One region of the Mesorhizobium sp. M7A.F.Ca.MR.245.00.0.0 genome, then DNA from elsewhere that is predicted to be linked to it. Evidence: predicted binding sites of a transcription regulator. Region 1 holds the regulator's gene; each other region holds the start of a gene.
The links. Region 1 encodes PhoB, which activates phosphate uptake and scavenging genes when phosphate is short. Its sites were predicted from a motif close to TGTCATNNANCTGTCAT; they were not measured.
Positions count from the first base shown of each region.

Region 2: EOB80_RS11400 (ceramide glucosyltransferase) is a predicted target of PhoB. The motif match lies at 1,362-1,378, and genes of this name have one in related genera.
Region 3: EOB80_RS27900 (YdcH family protein) is a predicted target of PhoB. The motif match lies at 1,162-1,178, and genes of this name have one in related genera.
Region 4: pstS (phosphate ABC transporter substrate-binding protein PstS) is a predicted target of PhoB. The motif match lies at 1,353-1,369, and genes of this name have one in related genera.

Region 1 is NZ_RZTE01000030.1:39,132-41,330, reverse strand. Features, by position in the region: gene pstB (phosphate ABC transporter ATP-binding protein PstB) at 1-56, shown strand, start outside; gene phoU (phosphate signaling complex protein PhoU) at 83-790, shown strand; gene phoB (phosphate regulon transcriptional regulator PhoB) at 807-1,496, shown strand; gene EOB80_RS24885 (ROK family protein) at 1,513-2,199, opposite strand, start outside.
Region 2 is NZ_RZTE01000008.1:3,404-5,602, forward strand. Features, by position in the region: gene EOB80_RS11395 (O-succinylhomoserine sulfhydrylase) at 1-95, shown strand, start outside; gene EOB80_RS11400 (ceramide glucosyltransferase) at 102-1,253, opposite strand; gene apaG (Co2+/Mg2+ efflux protein ApaG) at 1,487-1,879, shown strand; gene EOB80_RS11410 (Hsp33 family molecular chaperone) at 1,927-2,199, opposite strand, start outside.
Region 3 is NZ_RZTE01000040.1:35,479-37,677, reverse strand. Features, by position in the region: gene EOB80_RS27910 (IclR family transcriptional regulator) at 1-784, shown strand, start outside; gene EOB80_RS27905 (DUF465 domain-containing protein) at 806-1,009, opposite strand; gene EOB80_RS27900 (YdcH family protein) at 1,249-1,428, shown strand; gene ispG (flavodoxin-dependent (E)-4-hydroxy-3-methylbut-2-enyl-diphosphate synthase) at 1,763-2,199, shown strand, end outside.
Region 4 is NZ_RZTE01000003.1:309,799-311,997, forward strand. Features, by position in the region: gene EOB80_RS06415 (Na/Pi symporter) at 1-66, opposite strand, end outside; gene pstS (phosphate ABC transporter substrate-binding protein PstS) at 143-1,147, opposite strand; gene EOB80_RS06425 (anhydro-N-acetylmuramic acid kinase) at 1,518-2,199, opposite strand, start outside.

The DNA.
Region 1 (2,199 bases):
TCACCACCCCCGACGACAAACGCACCCAGGACTACATCACCGGCCGGTTCGGCTGAGCTCAGGCATATGAGGGACGAAGATCATGGGTGAACATACCGTTGCATCTTTCGATGAGGATCTGGAGCAGATCAGCCAGCTGATCCGCGACATGGGCGATCTCGCCCGCTCGATGGTCAGTGGCTCGACCAAGGCTTTGCTCAATTCGGACAATGCGCTGGCGCAGCGCGTGGTTTCCGATGATGCCATCATGGATGCGCGCCAGCGCGAGCTGGACGATCGCGCCATCACGCTGATCGCCAAGCGCCAGCCAATGGCCAACGACCTGCGTGCGGTGGTCGGTTCGATCCGCATGGCCGGCGACCTCGAGCGCATCGGCGACCTTGCCAAGAACATCGCCAAGCGCGTCGGCACTGTCGGGCTGAGCGTCACGCCGCACGATCTTTCGCATTCGATCGACGCGATGGCGCAGCTGGTGCTGATCCAGGTGCAGGGGGTCGTCGACGAGTATGCCGCCGCTGACGCGGCAGCGCTTGCCACGCTCAGAAACAATGACGAACGCATCGACGTCAAATACACCTCGGTGTTCCGCGAGCTGCTGACCTACATGATGGAAGATCCCCGCAACATCACGGCGTGCACGCACCTGTTGTTTTGCGCCAAGAACCTCGAGCGGATCGGCGACCACGTGACCAACATCGCCGAAAATGCCTACTATGTTTTGACCGGCACGCAGCTGCCAGCCAATCGTCCGAAGCAGGACGAGACGGCAATGTCCGCGCCAGCGGCATAACAGGGGTGACCAGCCGATGATCGCACCACGCATCATGGTGGTGGAGGATGAGGAGCCGCTAGGCGTGCTGCTCCGCTACAATCTTGAATCCGAAGGTTACCAGGTCGAGGTGGTGACGCGCGGCGATGAGGCCGAAATCCGGCTGCAGGAGAACGTTCCCGATCTTCTGGTGCTCGACTGGATGGTGCCTGCGGTTTCGGGCATCGAACTCTGCCGGCGCCTGCGAATGCGTCCCGAGACCGAGCGGCTGCCGATCATCATGCTGACCGCGCGAGGCGAGGAAAGCGACCGCGTGCGCGGCCTGTCGACCGGCGCCGACGACTATCTGGTCAAGCCCTTCTCGACGCCGGAGTTCATGGCCAGGGTCAAGGCGCTGCTGCGCCGGGCCAAGCCGGAAGTGCTGTCCAGCGTGCTCAAGGTCGGCGATATCGTGCTCGATCGCGAGTCGCACCGTGTCTATCGCAAGAAGAGCGAGATCCGGCTTGGGCCGACGGAATTCCGCCTGCTCGAATTCATGATGCGCCATCCAGGCCGCGTGTTCTCGCGCAGCCAGCTGCTCGACAATGTCTGGGGCGAGACGATCTACATCGACGAGCGCACAGTCGACGTGCATGTCGGCCGGCTGCGCAAGGCGGTCAACAATGGCCGTATGCCTGATGTCATCCGCACGATCCGTGGGGCCGGATACGCCATCCGAGAGGACTGAACTCCCTCGTTTGAACTCACGCCACGTTCTTGCCGCCGAAACCGGATCTCGCCTGCACGCCCGGCGCAAAAATCTCCTGATCGACGAAGATCAGCGCCCGCATGGCGCAGCCTTCGCGGATCAGCGGCAGTTCGTTCGGCTCGGTGTCGAAGGAAATCGATTTGGAATGCTGGCCGCCGGCGGTCTGGGCAATCGCTTGCCGCAATGCCGGCTCGATCAGGTCGAAGGCGGCGGCGCTGACACCGACCATGGCGACCGGCGCCGGATCGATCAGCGCGAACAGGCTGCCGAGGCCGTAGCCGAGCGCTTCGCCGGCCTTGCGATAGGCTTCCCGTTCGGGTCCGTCACCTTCGCGGGCCGCGGCAGCCAGGGCGCGCATGTCGGCGTCGCTGACATCGGCAACGGGTTCTGCATCCTCGCCCATCTGCCTGGCGTTGCGCCATATGGCGTAATTGCCCGCATAGGCTTCGACGCAGCCGCGCCGTCCGCAGCGACATAGCGCGCCGTTCGGCCGATGGATCATGTGGCCGAATTCGCCGCCCGAAGAATGGGTGCCGGTGAACAATTCGCCCTTCAGCACCAGTCCCATGCCGATGCCGTGCGACAAAAGGATAGCGATGAAATCGTCGCGGTAACGATCGGGGTCGCGCCAGCGCAGCGCCACCGCCATCATGTTGCAGTCGTTCTCCATTATGGCAGGGAT
Region 2 (2,199 bases), on a different contig from region 1:
TCGGCATCGGGCCGGGCACGCTCAGGCTGTCGGTTGGGCTGGAGGATGCCGACGATCTGCTCGAGGATATCGCGCAGGCCCTGAAGGCCAGGTAGGAGGCTTCAGGCGCCGGACGGCGTCTCTTCCAGCTCGGCCGTCTTGGTGCCGATGGTCATCGCATTGCCGCGCCAGTCGACGGCGCCGCCGAGCCAGCCGCGTCCCCACATCGCCGGCAGGATCAGGTCGCGCGCCATGATCGCGACGACCATGCGTGGCGACAGGTACCAGCCCTTGGACCAGGCCAGGGCGCACTCCGGAAGGTAGAAGGCCGCCAGTACGGCAATGGCGGTTGCCCAGAGGCCGAAACCGGCACTGGCCGCGGCAATCAGCGCAAGCACCAGCGGCACCAAGGCGCCGGTCAGGATTTCGGGTGCGAAGAACAGCGGGAAAGTGACGCGGCGCAGGCGCGCCCAGCGGGCCTGACGCGACCAGATCTCGTCAAACGAGCGCCGGCCAAGCGGCTGCTCGAAGGGGGCGGCGACGAGATTGACGCGCAAGCCGAGGCTGTTCACCAGCTTGGTCGCGGCGGCGTCCTCGGCGATCTCGGCGGCCAGCGCGCGGATGCCGCCATTGGCGTCGAGCATCGGCTTGTTCCAGAGCATGCTCTTGCCCTGGGCAAAGCCAAGGCCGAGCGCCTCGCCGGCATATTGCCAGCGCGCCTGCAGCGTGTTGAGGAAAGCGCATTCGACCTCGGCCCAGAAGCCGGCAGGCCGGGAGCCGATCGGCGTCGAGCAGACAAGGCCGGTGCCGGGCCGCCAGGCAGCCATCAGGTGCTGGACGTAGTCTCTCGGCATCAGCACGTTGGAATCGGCCAGGACGACCCAGTCGTGCCGCGCCGCTTCCCAGCCCTTGACGCAATTGTTGAGTTTCGGATTGGCGCTGATGCGGTCGTCGCCGATAAGCAGCCGGGCTGGCACTTTCGGAAACCGGACGATCGTCCTGTTTATCAGTTTGACCACCGGATCGTCGGCATGGGCAACGCAGAAAATCAACTCGTAGCGCGGCCAATCGAGCGAGAAGGCGCGTTCCAGCGTCTCCTGCGTGAACGGCTCGACGCCGCGCGACGGCACGACGATCGACACCGGCCGCGGCTTGGCGGCCGGCGGCCCAATGGTGTGGCGCCGTTTCAGACGCGAAGCGGCGAGCACGATGCTGGCGAGATTCGAGAGGATGAGGACAGTTGAAAGCGTGGCGGCTATGAGAGTGAGTTCCATCGAGATCCGGTCACTCCAGGAAAACCGGTCCGCAAGATGGCCGGTTTCAACAGTTCAGCAGAGCGCCCGAGTCGCGCATCACCAGTCCGCGCACACCATCATTGTCATATGTCACTTAAATGACATTCTTTGTCGGCACCTGCCCGCGAGGTCGGCCAGAGGAGGCTTCGGTCGGTTGACCTAACCGCACAGAGCGCCGAAAGTTCCGCTGGAACCGTTTTTTGGAGCCGCTTATGTATAGCGCCGTCACGCGCAACATCGAAGTGCAGGTCAGGCCATTCTATCTGGAGGACCGTTCGGATCCCTCGGAGAACCGCTATGTCTGGGGCTATCAAATAACGATCGACAATCAGTCGGACGACTTCGTGCAGCTTCTGTCGCGCTATTGGCATATCACCGACGGCACTGGCCGGGTCGAGGAAGTGCGCGGCCCCGGCGTCGTCGGCGACCAGCCCGAACTCAATCCCGGCGACAGCTACCAATACACGTCCGGTTGCCCGCTCTCGACACCATCCGGCATCATGGTCGGGCACTACACGATGCGCAACAAGCGGGGCGAGACATTCGACATCGCCATTCCGGCGTTTTCGCTGGACCTGCCGGGGACGCGGCGGACGGTGAATTGATTTCGCCTCACCGGCCGCTCCGCGGCCGGTGAGGCGTGGTTTTCTCTCTACTGAGCCGCGAATTCCGCCGGGTCGAAGTCATATTGCTTCGAGCAGAATTCGCAGGCGACGTGGATGCCGCCGTCCTCGGTGCTGTCCTTGATCTCCTGCGCGGAAAAACCCTCGAGGATGCCGCGGATCTTGTCCCTGGAGCACGAGCACTGGTCGGCGACCGGAACGCCGCCGAAGACGCGCACGCCATGCTCGTGGAACAGCCTGTAAAGCAGCCGCTCGGCACCGATCGTCGGGTCGATCAGTTCGGTCGGCTCGATCGTGCCGAG
Region 3 (2,199 bases), on a different contig from region 1:
AGATGGCAATGCCTCGGCACTTTCAGCCGGCGTGAAGATTTCGGGCTCCCGAGAAAAGGGGCTCAACCGGGTGCTCGAGATTCTGGAGTTTCTTCACACCACCCAGCGCGCGATCGGCATTGGCGACCTTGCCAAGGGCGTGAACGCGCCCCGCTCGACGACCTATACGCTGGTGCGGTCGCTGGTCGATGCGGGACTGCTGGAAATGGAAGGCGACGGCAATCGCGTCTATTTCGGCAAGAAGCTCTATCTCTACGGAATGGACTATGTGCGGGGCAACGACCTGTTGAGGCGGGGGCGCCAGGAGGTCGACAATCTGTCGCGCGAGACCGGCGAGACTTCCGAACTGTGCATGCTGCAGAGCGGCCGCTATACGATCGTCCATGCGAGTCCCGGCACCAGGCCGTTCCGCATCAGTTCCGCCACCGGCTTGCAGATACCGCTGCCCTGGACGGCCTCGGGGCGGCTGCTTCTGGCGGGGCTGGAGAAGGCTGAGATCGAAGGCATGGTGTCGGACGACGATCTCGTGCTGCCCGACGGGCGCAAACTGCGGCTCGACGATTTCGTCGCGGACATCGCAAAAGCGCAGGTCACCGGCTATTGCGTCACTTCGGGCCTTGTCGATGCCTATACGAAGTGCCTTGCCGCACCGGTGTTTTCAGCGCCGGGAAAGGTCGAGGCGACGATGTGCCTGGTGGTCCCCATCGATACGTCCGAGGGGCGGACCGGCGAACTTATCGGCCTGCTGCGTGATCGTGCCGCGAGGCTTTCGATCGCCGGGTAGCGCGAGCGAGCGAACGCCAACTCACGCAATGATGTCGGGAATGATCTTGTCTTCCAGCGCCATCAGCCGGTCCTTCAGGAACAGCTTCTTCTTCTTCATGCGCTGGATCTGCAGCGGATCGCAGGCCATGGCGATCATCGCGTTGATGGCCGCATCGAAATCGGCGTGTTCCTGCTTCAGGCGGGAAAATTCTAGGCGAATATCGGCCTGTTCCTGATCGGACATTCTCTACCGTCTGCACGTCTGCGGCGCCCAAAACTGGGCCTGATTGGGCGGGACCGGGTGTTTTGTCACCGGCGTGCAGCCCATATCACATTTCAAGGTGTCGTGGAATGCTACCACGGATCATTCGACATCGCGGCCGGATGGTGGCACAGTGTCATTGTGCCGTCACAGAAGCGAACCTGCGGTGGACGCGCCGTGACGGTTGCAATCGAGGAAAACCATGAAAGGGAGAACCAATCATGTCTCTTGCATCCCATCTTGATGAGTTGCAGCGGAAACACGGCGACATCGAACGTGAAATCGATGACGCGATGAATCATCCATCGGTAGACGACCTCGAAATCGTGAATCTCAAGCGACGCAAGCTGGCACTCAAGGACGAGATTGAAAAACTAAGAGGCAAACCGACCACGCATTGATGCCCTCCTGACATAGCCGCCCAATATCCGCGGCCTCTTTTCCCGGCGGCGCCCCGCCGCCGGCTTGGAGGGTTTTGATTTTCCAGCACCGGTCTGTCAGCCGAAGCTGGACTTGCACCCGGCTCAATCTCCGCTTCGGCCGTCTCCCGTTTCGCCAGATCATCGATTGTTTCTGGTCGCCGGCGGCGGGCGATTCCGGCCAGTGGCGACCTGTCGCCATTGACAAGCCATCTTTGCTCCTCCACCTCATGCCCGGACCTCAGCGCATCGGCCCGGGGCGTCGTTGTGCGTCCATGCAGGACACAAGATGCTCCAGAGACAAAAGGCTGCCGGCATGACCGGATATTTTTCCTCTCCTTTCCCCCGCCGCACGTCGGTGGGCGTCGATGTCGGCGGCGTGGTCGTCGGCGGCGGTGCGCCCGTTGTCGTCCAATCGATGACCAACACCGACACGGCCGATATCGACCAGACGGTTGCGCAGGTCGCAGCACTGCACCGGGCCGGCTCGGAAATCGTGCGCATCACTGTCGATCGCGACGAGAGTGCCGCCGCCGTGCCGCGCATTCATGAGCGGCTTCAGCGGCTTGGTATCAACGTGCCGCTGGTCGGCGATTTCCACTATATCGGCCACAAGCTTTTGGCCGATCATCCGGCCTGCGCCGAGGCGCTGGCCAAATACCGCATCAATCCGGGCAATGTCGGCTTCAAGGACAAGAAGGACCGCCAGTTCGCCGATATCGTCGAGATGGCGATCAGGCATGACAAGCCGGT
Region 4 (2,199 bases), on a different contig from region 1:
GAGCATGAAGATGCCCAAGCCGCCGATCACCGGCACGAGGATGTCCTTGAAGATATCTATGTCCATTTCAGGCAGTCCCCAACAAGTCGCCACGACGACGCGGTATGAAGTTCAGTTGCTGCGCAAGGCAGCTTCGTTCGGGTCAGTTTCCGACCGGCAATTGCCTTGCCCAATACTGTTCGATCTGGCCAATGAGCGCTTTCGGCAGCGGCACATAGCCGAGTGCGGTGGCGTCGCCGGCACCTTGCGCGAAGGCGAGCCGGAAAATATCATGCACGCGGCGATAGCGATGTTCCGAACGCCCCGCGACCTGGACAACGGCGAACACCGCCGTGCTGATCGGGTACGCACCATCTCCGCTGCGATTGGTGAGGGAGGCGAAGAAGTCGGTCGTTTCCCCCCAGGCGACGGAGGTGGCCGCTGCTTGCACGCCCTGCGGGTCCGGTTTGACGAACTTGCCGGATTTGTTCTGGACCGCTGCGAAGGGAAGGCCGGCGCGAAGAACCTGGCCGTATTCGGCGTAGGCAATCGCCCCCTTGCTCGCAGCCACGGCACGAAGAAGCGCTTGCGTACCTTCCGCGCCTGTCCCGAGCGGCCAGTCGATCAGAGTGTCGGCTCCAAGCTTCGTCTTCCAGTCTTCGCTTGTCGATGACAGAAACTCGGTGAAGACATAGGTTGAGCCCGAACCGTCCTGCCGGTGGATGACGCTGATGGCGAGATCGGGAAGGGCTATGTCGGGATTGAGCACCCCTATCGCAGGATCGGACCAGGACTTTATCTTGCCCAGATAGATGTCGGCGATCACCGGGCCGGAGAGGCGCAGACCTTGCTCCGGCAGGCCATCGAGATTGGCGACCACCGCGATCCCGCCCATGACGATCGGAAATTGCTGCTGGCCGTTCCTGGCGAGATCATCAGCCGGCACGGGAACATCCGTGGCGGCGAAATCCAGTTCGGGCTGCGCAAGCCGCATCAGGCCGGCAAGGGATCCGACCGGTTCATAATCGACGGTCCAGTCCAGCGTGAAGAAGTCGCCGCCGTCGGCGCGTGCAGCCTTGTATGTCGTTGCCCACTTGCCGATGATCGGCGCGGCCAGTGTCGACCCCGCACCGCGAATGGGCTCAGCCCGCGCAGCGGATCCGATCATGGCCCCGATGATTGCAAGGGCGAGCGCAGCTGCCGCCCCCGAAATCGTTGGCCGTGCACCGCGCAATAAAGCTAAACCTGCTGACAACATAAATTGAATCCCAACTATACTGCCGCCGCTATGTAGGCGCGCATCAATGGCCATACGCCTGCGAAATGAGGCGTCAGCTGAAAACAAGATCGCTCTTCTCTTGTATTAATTCTTCTTAACGGTTGGATGACAGTGGGTCCCGGCGGAAAGGCTTCTCGACTATTCCGAAGACCTTTCGACTGCAAAACCTGAACAAAAAGCCGCATCGCGTGAAAGTCGGCGGGAAAGGTCATCCTCAAACACTGAGATAGAGACCATCCGCTTCCGGATGGAAGAGGCTCTAACCGGCGAGTTTTCCGCCCTGCATCGGCCGCGGTGCGCCGGTCGTGCTCGGAAAGCTGATCGGCAGGCCGCGCAGCACGCGCACCGCGAGGAAGGCAAAACACTCCGCCTCGACCGCGTCGCCGCTCCAGCCGAGGCTCTCGGCCTGCACCACTTCGACGCCGGCACGGCTGGTCAGCATCGCCATCATGGTCGGGTTGTGGCGGCCGCCGCCGCTGACCACCAGTTTTTTCGGACGGCTTGGTAAGAGGTCGAGTGCCTTGCCGACGGCTCCAGCGGTAAAGGCGGTCAGCAGTGCCGCGCCATCCTCCGCATCCAGCCCGTCCGCCATGGCGGCGCCGAAGTCGAAACGGTCCAGCGATTTGGGATAGGGCTTGGTGAGATAGGGGTGCTGCAGCAGCTTGGCCAGCCGCGCCTCGTCCACCTTGCCCGCACCGCCGAGCGCGCCGTCGCGGTCCATCTCGCCGAGCCCCTTCGACTTGATGAAATCGTTCAGCGGTGCGTTGGCCGGTCCGGTGTCGAAGGCAACGACATTGTCGATGCCATCCCACCAGGTGATGTTGGCGACGCCGCCGAGATTGAGTACGGCCACCTCGCCATTGGCGCCGGCGCCGCGCATCAACGCCGTGTGATAGACCGCGGCCAGCGGCGCGCCTTGCCCCCCGGCGCGCATGTCGGCC